One region of the Caldimonas brevitalea genome, then DNA from elsewhere that is predicted to be linked to it. Evidence: predicted binding sites of a transcription regulator. Region 1 holds the regulator's gene; the other holds the start of a gene.
The links. Region 1 encodes LexA, which represses DNA repair genes until DNA is damaged. Its sites were predicted from a motif close to ACTGTATNNNNATACAGT; they were not measured.
Positions count from the first base shown of each region.

Region 1 (4,872 bases):
GGAAAAAGCGAAGCCGCGGGCAGGCTTCGTCTCGATACGCCGAAACGGGAGTCACCACCCGGCGCTGAACCACCAGGACTTGCGATGTCTGCGGGAAGAAAGCGGGCACACCGACTGGCTTTGAGCCCCCCCGCCGGTGGTCGCCCTGGGGCCAAGTTGGGCCCGCTGTGGAAGGGCGCGTTGGAAGACGAAGCGGTCTTACCCGTCAGCGATAAGGCGTTGGCATCGAACCAGCGGGCCGCGCGTTTATCGGCGCGGGCCCGCTGTTGCGCCCTTAATGAGCCACCACCAGGCGGCAGGGGGGGCGGTTCGGTTCCGCAGCACGCTCGAGCGCGGCCAAGCGCTCCAGCTCGCGGCACACCTCGACGAAAGAGCCGCTGAGCATCGTGCGGCGGTGATCGCTCGGGTCTTGCACCACCCGCAAGTGCCGCACCGGGGCCGGGCCCAATGCCGGCACGCGCACCGTGGGCGCGGCGCCGCCGGCCTGCAGGTGCACCCGCACTTCCCAGCGGCCGCCCTTGCCGGCGATCAAGCTGACGCGCAGATCGGCTTCGCTGTCGTCCCAGTGGGCCACCCACGGCCGCACGACAAACACCATGCTGCGGGCCCGGCGCGCCACCCGCTGCAAATCACGCAGCTGAGCCGGACGGAATTCGGGCAGCCAGACCGCCAGCACGCCGTCCTTGCCTTGGCGCAGCCAGGCCAACGCCAGGGCCAGGGTATCGGGGCGGCCGGTTTCGCTCGACGACGCTGCTGCATCGCTGCCCCCGGTCGCCGGTGTATGCCTCGCGACCAACGGCATGGCCGCCGTCACCGCCGTATCGGCGGCTGCCGATGGCACGAGAGGCGACGCCGGCCCCGTTGCGCACGCGCTGTCCGCTCCGTGCACCGCCGGCGCCTTGCTGCCGCCCTCCGAGGTGTCGAAAGCCGCATCCGGCGGTTGCCCGATCAGCGCGTGGCGGCGACCCTGCGCGGCGGCTTCGCTCAGCACCGGGTTCAGCAAGGCCAGCTCCGGACGGCCGGGTTGTGGTGCCAGCACCTCGATCACGCCCGCCGCCGGCCAGCCGCCCGCAGGCAACACGGCGTCGAGGGAGGGAAAGCCAGTCGGGGTGGCAGCACTGGCCTGGTTGGCCGCGCGCCAGTCACGCAAGCTCGGCCCAACCGGCAGGCCCAGCTGTTCGACCAGCCGTGTCCACCACGAGGTGGCGCCGGTGCGGGGCGCAGCGTCGAACGCCGCAGGGGAGGAGGGCTGGGCCGGGCGGTGAAGCTCCGGCTTCGGTGCGGTCGAGGGGGTGGCCGGGGATGCCGGCGAGTGCGGGTGGGCAGGGGTCATGTCCGTCTCCGAAAATCAAGAAGCTATGCAATGACGTTCGGCAGGATTGAGGGTGAAAGTCGACAGCCTTCGAGGGGTCGCGCTTTCGGCCTGCTGCACGGGGCTCGCGAACCAGGGTTCGCGAAACGCCCGCCACCCGTGCAGCGGCTGAGAAGGGGGTGGTTGCGTCGTCGGGTGATGCGTGATGGGTGTGATGGGTTGACAGATGAGCGGCTGGTGCTGAGGTGGTGCGGGTGGTTGCCGTGACGGGCCTCAAGACCGCGCCGCACCTCGTGCACTGCCGCCCGGACGGCTGCGGAGATGCGCCGCATCAGCGCCCGGGTCGTCGGTGTGGGCCTGGCCATAGAGCAGCTTGCGCTGTGCGGTGTAGTGCCACCAGGGCGCTGCGGGCGCCCCCCGCATGAAGTCGACGGCGGCCATGAAGCTGTCGAGCACGCACGGGTCGTGGCGGTGCCCGGTCTTGGCACACAGTTCCTGGTAGAGCACGAAGGCGTCGCGCCCGACGAGGTCGCGTGGCGCATGCACGCCGATCAGCTGCAAATCGGCAGCGAGTGCGGGGCCGATGTTGGGCACCAGCTCGAGCGCAGCCGTTGCATGCAGGCAGTCGGTATGGCGCAAGGCTTTCATCGACGAGGCCTCGATCATCGGCTCACATCAGCAGCGTGTTGCGGATCAGCCCGACCGCGATGCCTTCGAGCTCGAAATCCTGGCCGGGCTCGACCACGATGGTCTTGAACTCGGGGTTTTCGGCGATCAGCTCGATCGACTGGCGTGTCTTGCGGAAGCGCTTGACGGTGACATCGTCGCCCAAACGGGCCACGACGATCTGGCCGTTCTTGGCCTCCTTGGCCTTTTGCACCGCGAGCAGATCGCCGTCGAGGATGCCCGCATCGCGCATGCTCATGCCGCGCACCTTCAGCAGGTAGTCGGGCTGCCGCGCGAACATGCTGGCGCCCACGTGGTAGGTCTGCTCGATGTGCTCTTGCGCGAGGATGGGGCTGCCGGCTGCGACCCGGCCCACCAGCGGCAGTGCGAGCTGCGCGAGGCCTGGCAGCGGCAGCATCGCCTGCTGGCCCTGGTAGAGGCGGCGCGATTCGTTGACCGAGCGCAATGTGTCAGACTTCAAGCGGATGCCGCGCGAGGTGCCGCCCACCAGCTCGATGACACCTTTGCGGGCCAGCGCCTGCAGATGCTCCTCTGCTGCATTGGCCGAACGAAAGCCCAGCTCGGCCGCGATCTCAGCGCGCGTCGGCGGGGCGCCGGTCTGCTCGATCGACTGGCGGATCAGCTCCAGAATCTGCTGCTGACGGGCGGTGAGCTTGGGGCTTTCTGGCAGAAGGGGGTCCACGGGCGCCTCGCGTTCAAGGTGATGTTCATGCTGCCCGCGCGGCTAGGGCGCTGGCCGACGCCGGCATCGGCGGCTGCCAGGACGACTACTGTTTGGGCATCCAGTAGCTGTATTTTTATCCAGGCCGAGAAAAAATGCAAAGCCGTTCGCAATCAAGCACCGTCGTCCTCGGCACCGGGGGCACCATTGCCGGCACCGCCGCCACGCGCGGCGACCACATCGGCTACCAGGCGGCGCAACTCGGCGTCGGGGCGCTGCTGGGTGGCGTGCCGGGGCTGTCGGAGGTGGCGCTCGAGAGCGAGCAGGTGGCTCAAGTCGACAGCAAGGACATGGAGCCGGCCGTCTGGCAGGCCCTGGCCCGGCGGGTGGCGCACCACCTCGGTCGACCCGAGGTCAGCGGTGTGGTGATCACCCACGGGACCGACACCCTCGAGGAAACCGCCTATCTGCTGCAGCGGGTGCTGGCACCGGCCAAACCGGTCGTGCTGACCGCGGCGATGCGGCCGGCGACGGCCTTGCACCCGGACGGCCCTCAGAATTTGCTGGATGCCGTGCACCTGGCGCGTGAACCCGGCGTGCAAGGGGTGGTGGCCGTGCTCGCCGGCCAGGTGTACAGCGGCCTGGAGGTGCGCAAGCAACACACCTACCGGCTCGACGCCTTCGGGGCGGGCGATGCCGGGCCGCTGGCCTTACTCGAAGCCGGCCGGCTGCACACGCTGCGGCCCTGGCCGGCCGGCGTGCCGCTCGGTCTGGACGTGATCGATGTCGACCCGGCGCTGTGGCCGCGCGTCGAACTCGTGAGCAGCCATAGCGGTGCCGACGGCAGCCTGGTGGCGGCGCTGCAGCAGATGGGCGTGGCGGGGGTGGTCGTGGTGGGCACCGGCAATGGCACGGTGCATCAGCGGCTGGAAGCTGCGCTGCTGGCGGCGCAGGCCGCGGGCATGAAGGTCTGGCGCAGCACGCGCTGCGCCGAGGGTCGCGTGCTCGGCAAGCCGGACGATGTCTTGCCCGCTGCCGGCACGCTCACGCCTTATCAGGCCCGGGTGGAGCTGCTGCTGCAGCTCCTCGCCGAGCGGAAGGGTCTCAGACCAGGCTGAGGCGCACTTCGATGTTGTTGCGGGTGGCGTTGGAATACGGGCAGACCTTGTGCGCGGTCTCGACCAGTGCCTGGGCTGCTTCGCGCTCCATGCCGGGCAGCGACACGGCGAGGTCGACTTCCAGGCCGTAACCGGCTGCGATCGGGCCGATGCCGACCTTGGCCGTCACCGACGCATCGGCCGGCAGGGCCTTCTTCTGCTGGCCCGCGACGACCTTCATCGCGCTCAGGAAACAAGCCGAGTAGCCGGCGGCGAACAACTGCTCCGGGTTGGTGGCTGCACCACCGGCGCCGCCCAGCTCTTTCGGGGTGCCCAGCTTGACGTCCAGCACGCCGTCGGCGGTGGCGGCACGGCCATCACGGCCCCCGGTGGCGGTGGCTTCGGTCTTGTACAGCACTTTGTCGAGTTTCATGCGAGGCTCCTTGAGCAGTGAGGGAAGCGTGAATGTAAAGAGTGCTATTAAATAGCACGCAATGTATCCGGTGACCGATGGCAGCGGTGATGGCTCATGCCGCTTCCACCTTGTGGGTGGCCGGGTCGGAACCCGGCGCATCGGACACCGCTTGAGGCGCGAGACGGCGCCTCAAGTCGTGCAGCCGACGGCGCAGATCGTGCAATTCGTCGGCGCTGCATTGGGCCGCGCCGGAGACCTGGCGCGGCACTGAGATGGCCGACTGGCGCAACGCCTGCCCGGCCGGCGTGAGACTGACCACCACGCGCCGTTCGTCTTCTTTGGCACGGGTGCGGGTCAGCCACCCGCTGCTTTCCATCCGCTTGAGCAAAGGCGTCAGCGTTCCGGAATCGAGAAACAGTCGTTCGCCCAGGGCGCCAACGGTGAGGTGGTCTTGCTCCCACAACACCAGCATCACCAGGTACTGGGGATAGGTGAGGCCCAGCGCGTCGAGCAGCGGCTTGTAGAGCTTGGTCATCGCCAGCGAGGTCGAATACAAGGCGAAGCAGAGCTGGTTGTCGAGCTGCAGCAACGCACGGTCGCCGGCCGACAGGGGGGTCGGGGCTGGTGAGGACGATGGAGCTTGCGACATGGGTTCTATTCTAGCTCTCAATTCAATTGAGTGCAATTTAATTGTGCGGGG
Region 1 covers NZ_CP011371.1:2,880,453-2,885,324, forward strand. The annotation lists gene AAW51_RS12790 (hypothetical protein) at 275-1,333, opposite strand; gene AAW51_RS12795 (helix-hairpin-helix domain-containing protein) at 1,586-1,960, opposite strand; gene lexA (transcriptional repressor LexA) at 1,983-2,669, opposite strand; gene AAW51_RS12805 (asparaginase) at 2,816-3,778, shown strand; gene AAW51_RS12810 (organic hydroperoxide resistance protein) at 3,765-4,190, opposite strand; gene AAW51_RS12815 (MarR family winged helix-turn-helix transcriptional regulator) at 4,285-4,821, opposite strand.

Region 2 (4,872 bases), 680 kb from region 1:
GCGGGCGAGAGTGGGGCGAGCCGCCGTCCGGCGGCGTCCGTTCGGGTGCGGTCATGGCGTGGTGCTTTCGGAGTGGAGTGGCGTCGCAGCATGCCGGCACTGCTCCATCGCCAGGCCGGTACATCAGCTTGAGTGTGCGCCGGGCTCCGGTCGGTGCGCTGGCCCACCCGCGCGCGTGTCGGACATGCCCTCGACTCCGGGTTCCTCGGCCGCGGCCGCGTGGCGTGCTGTCCGAGGTGGGCCCGTAGAATGACCCTGGTGACGGCCTTGTTCGCGCGGCATGCGCCGGTCGTCGCCCGCGGTGTGCGGCACCGTAGGTTGCTGCTGTAAACCGGTGCAGCGTCCCGGCCGCGCCGTGCCGCCGGTCTCGACGAGGGCCTGCCATGTCTGTCCCCCAACTGCCATTCGACGCCGCTCTCAGTCAGAACCAACTGCTCGCGGTGTTGCCCCGCGAGGCGTGGGAGCGCCTGAGACCCCATCTGGAGGTGGTCGAACTCGGCTTGGGTCAAGTGCTCTATGAGCCCGGCAGGACGATGTCGCATGTCTACTTCCCCCACACCGCCATCGTCTCCTTGCTCTACGTGCTCGAAGACGGCGCGTGTGCGGAAATCGCGGTGGTGGGGTACGAGGGGCTGGTGGGCGTCGCCTTGTTCATGGGCGGCGACAGCACGCCGAGTCGCGCTGTCGTCCAGAGTGCCGGCCAGGCGGTGCGCTTGCCCGCCAGGGTGCTGCGCGAGGAGTTCGACGCGGCGGGTGCCGTGATGCACTTGCTGCTGCGCTACACCCAGGCCTTGATCACGCAAATGGCACAGACCGCGGTCTGCAACCGCCATCACACGCTGGAGCAGCAGTTGTGCCGCTGGCTGCTGTTGAGCCTCGACCGGCTGCATGGCAACGAGCTGGTGATGACGCAGGAGCTGATCGCCAACATGCTGGGCGTTCGGCGCGAAGGGGTGACCCAAGCCGCCGGGCGTTTGCAGCACGCGGGGTTGATCCGCTACAGCCGCGGCCACATCACGGTGCTCGACCGTGCCGGCCTGGAGGCTCAGGTGTGCGAATGCTATGGCGTCGTGAAGCAGGAGTGCGACCGGCTGCTGCCGCCCCGTATTGCGAGTTGAGGGACTTCAGCTGCGCATCAGCGCCAGCCCCACCACGAGGCCGACGGCCGCGGACGCCACGATGGCACCCCACGGGTAGACGCGGACATAAGTGTCGACATTCCGCGCTGCGTTGGTCGCTCCCGATGCAATCGCGTGTTCCCAACGCTGCACCCCGGCTGCGCCGCGCTGCCATGGGGAGCCATGCGTCGTGGACGCTGGCGTCTGCAAAACATCGTCCGGCGGGGGGATGGTATCGGTATGGGTGGCTGTGACGAGGGGGTCAGGGCGGTTTGCGCCAGAGGCGCCGTCGGCGCGCGTGGTGGCCGGCGAGGGGGTTGAATCAGTCATGGTTTTTCCCGTCAGTTGGGTGTCCAGAAACTCGACGGTGCGGCATTGCGTTCTTTGCCAGCGTGGCTCCAACGCTCTACCGTGATGCTCCTTTCATGGCCCGCGGCTCACGCATTGGCGTCAGGAGCTGAGCTGATGGTCAGCCGGCATCCGCCGGAGCAGCAGGATGCGTTGAGAGAGCCCGTCGTCTCCATGACGCAGATGCTCTGCGTTTGGTTCGATGTCGTATGTGCGTTAGCGCACCCTCAGGCCGGCGCCTGCAGCGACGCAGTGCTGCGGCGGCCTGGCGATCGTCAGCGCTGTAGTGTGCGCTGCCGCACCGAGCGGGGGTGCAAAGCAGCGCACGCTTGAAGTCTGGGCAGGCGTTGTCCCCGGCTCTGTGCTCCGCGAGAAGGGGCGAAGGATGGCGCAGCCGGCGAGCTTCGCTGGTCACGTCTGGTCGTGGCGGCTCGCTGGTGCTAGCCGACGGAGGACCATCCTGCGTTCCATGACAGAACACATTCTTGATGAGAGCACATCATGAACACCCCAACATCCCTGTCTCCCGAGTCGCCGTCCGTGCCTGCGCCCGAGGGTCTCCCCACGGGAAGCGCGGCATCGCCGTCGGAGCGCGAGCGTCTGATGGCCGAGTTCTCGATCGTCTACAACGGCCGGCACTATCAGTACGACCGATACCGGTATGACCACCTTGCGGATGCCGTGAACTACGCGCGCTTGCGGCGCCTGGTGCCACCTGACAAGGACGAGGAGGCCGACGCGATGCCGGCCCCCGAAGACGTGCAGCCCCCCGACGAGGCGCAGCGCCAGCTGATGTCGGAGTTCGACATCAGCTACGAGCACGGTCTCTATCGGTTCGGACCGTTTCGCTACGAACGCTGCAGCGACGCCGTCGCCTACGCGCGCTTGGAGCGCGGGCGCGGCGGCGGATCGCAACCCGCGGGCCATCCGCAGCGATAGCGTCTGGCGGCAGTCAGGCCGGTCGCGACAGGCAGGGCCGGCCAGGACGGTACGGGCCTGCCCGCATAGCCAGGCGCGGCGGTGGCGGCCCGCCTCATCGCCGTCGCCACAACATCTTCATGTAGCGGTTGCCGTCGGCCAGCTCGTCGAGCATCTGCTCGAGTCGCTTCAACTGCGTGGCGTCGGTCTTGGCCCGTGTGATCCAGCCGATGTAATCGTTGCGCTGGTAGGGCGGGCGTTCTTCGTAGGCCTTCATCAGGCCTCGTTGCTCCAGTGCCTGCTTCACAAACCCGGGCATCGGGTGCAGCGCACGTTTCAGCCGCGAGGGCGGTGAACTCATCGTTGCGAGCTCCTTTCAGGTGTGTTGTGCAAGCCGGAAGGGAGGGGGGGACCGGCGCGAGGAAGAAATGGAGCTGTCTTGGCAGCTCTTCGTCGGGCCAATATACTGGATGGAAATACAGCTTTGCTATCCCCCCAAATGGTGTCCGACCGACCTCCGCCCGCCGCCCTCAAGGGCAGAGGCACGCCTGTTCGGATCGCGCACCGCTTCGAGAAGGCCGAGCGCGATGGTTTCGACGATGGTTGGGGCACGCTCGATCAACTCGCCGATCTCGCGCCGCTGCCGCCCGCCACCTCAGTGATCGAAGAGCGGGTCAAGTCGGTGCTCACCGCGAATGACTCGCCCGACATCCCTTTCGAGCTGTCGATCAATCCCTACCGGGGCTGCGAGCATGGCTGCATCTATTGCTATGCGCGGCCCACGCACAGCTACCTGAATCTCTCGCCAGGGCTCGACTTCGAAACCAAGATCGTCGCGAAGGTCAACGTGGCCGAGCGCCTCGAAGCAGAGCTGGCACGGCCCAGCTACCGGCCGTCACCGATCAACATCGGCTCGGCCACCGATGGCTACCAGCCGGTGGAGCGCAAGCTGCGCCTGACACGCAGCGTGCTCGAGGTGCTGACGCGCTGCGCCCACCCCTTCACGATCATTTCCAAATCCTCGGGTGTCGAGCGCGACCTCGACCTCATCGTGCCCGCAGCCCACGCCGGGCGGGCGTGGGTGTCGATCAGCGTGACCAGCCTGGACGCGCAGCTGATGCGCATCCTCGAACCGCGTGCTGCGGCACCGGCCAGAAGGCTGCAGACGGTCAAGGTGTTGTCGAGCGCGGGCGTTCCGGTCGGCGTCAACATCGCGCCCATCATTCCCTTCGTCAACGAACCCGAGATCGAACGCCTCGTGGAGGCTGCCGCCGAGGCGGGTGCGGGGTCGATCCACTACACCGTGCTGCGGCTGCCCTGGGAGGTCAATCCGCTGTTCCAGCAGTGGCTGGCGCAGCACTTCCCGGACCGTGCCGAGCGGGTGATGGCGCGTGTGCGCGACCTGCACGGCGGCCAGGACTACAAGGCCGATTTCAAGGCCCGCATGAAAGGCTCGGGCTTGTGGGCCGGCTTGATTGCGCAACGTATCGACAAGGCGGTACAGCGCTGTGGCCTGACGCGCCACGTCAAGGCGCTGGATGTGTCGGCGTTTCGGCCGCCGCAGCGGGGCGGGCAGGGCAGCCTGTTCTGATGGAAGGGCTGCCGGGTGAGGGGCCGGTCCCTGAAGTGGGGTCGGCCCGCGGATGAAGGCGCTGAAAGAGGGCCGTTTCAGCGGCGCTGGCTGCGCAGCGTGAGAGGGGGGCGGGTCAGGGGTTGCCGAGCGCGCCCCCTTACGGGCTGTTGTCTGCAGCCGCCCGCTTTGGCCGGGCGGGCTGCTAGCGGTCTGATGCCTACTTGGCCTTCGCGGTCGCGCACTGGTTGAACTCGGTCTTGCGGTTCGCATAGTCCGCACAGAAGTCGTTTTGCCCGCTCGCCGACTTGATCGGCTTGCCTTGATAAGTGGCCTTGATCTCTTTGCTGGCCGTGACGTCGAGCCGGTCGTTGGCGCAGGCCTTCAGCGCGGCCTCGCGGCAAGCTTGCTCCGACGCCGCTGCCGCCGGCTTGACGCAGGTCTTCTTGCCGTCGCATTTGGCATAGCTCTCGGTCTCCTTGCCCGGGCAGGCGGTGCGGTTGTACTGGATCTCGCATCCACTTGTCCCTTGTGCGTGGGCGAAGGTGGACACGACCATCGACAAAACAGCCGCGAGGCAGAAAGAAGTCTTGCGCATGTTCCCGATCTCCTGGTGAGGTGCTGCAGCAGCAGCGGAAGGCGGACGCCTGAAGGCGCCCGTCAGGAGCGGCGGATTATCGGAACGTGCCCCCTGTCATATATGAAGAATTGAAGGGCGACGTAAGCCGCGTCACGCGGTGTACACGGACTGCTGTTTCAGCTGCGGCGGACTGGCCGCCCGAGGCCACCGCTTGCACGGGCGGCCACACGCCAGCGGTGCTGGCGGCTTCCGTCGCGGTGCTCGTCTGCGCCTCGCCAAGGCGCTCAGCGGCTCGAGTTCGGCGAGCGGTTGCCGCGCCATGCGGATTGATGCTTTTA
Region 2 covers NZ_CP011371.1:2,204,502-2,209,373, forward strand. The annotation lists gene AAW51_RS29840 (hypothetical protein) at 1-55, opposite strand, end outside; gene AAW51_RS09600 (Crp/Fnr family transcriptional regulator) at 384-1,118, shown strand; gene AAW51_RS29845 (hypothetical protein) at 1,125-1,448, opposite strand; gene AAW51_RS09605 (hypothetical protein) at 1,968-2,405, shown strand; gene AAW51_RS09610 (YdeI/OmpD-associated family protein) at 2,500-2,745, opposite strand; gene AAW51_RS09615 (PA0069 family radical SAM protein) at 2,884-3,975, shown strand; gene AAW51_RS09620 (hypothetical protein) at 4,175-4,552, opposite strand.
Region 2: AAW51_RS09615 (PA0069 family radical SAM protein) is a predicted target of LexA. The motif match lies at 2,850-2,867, and genes of this name have one in related genera.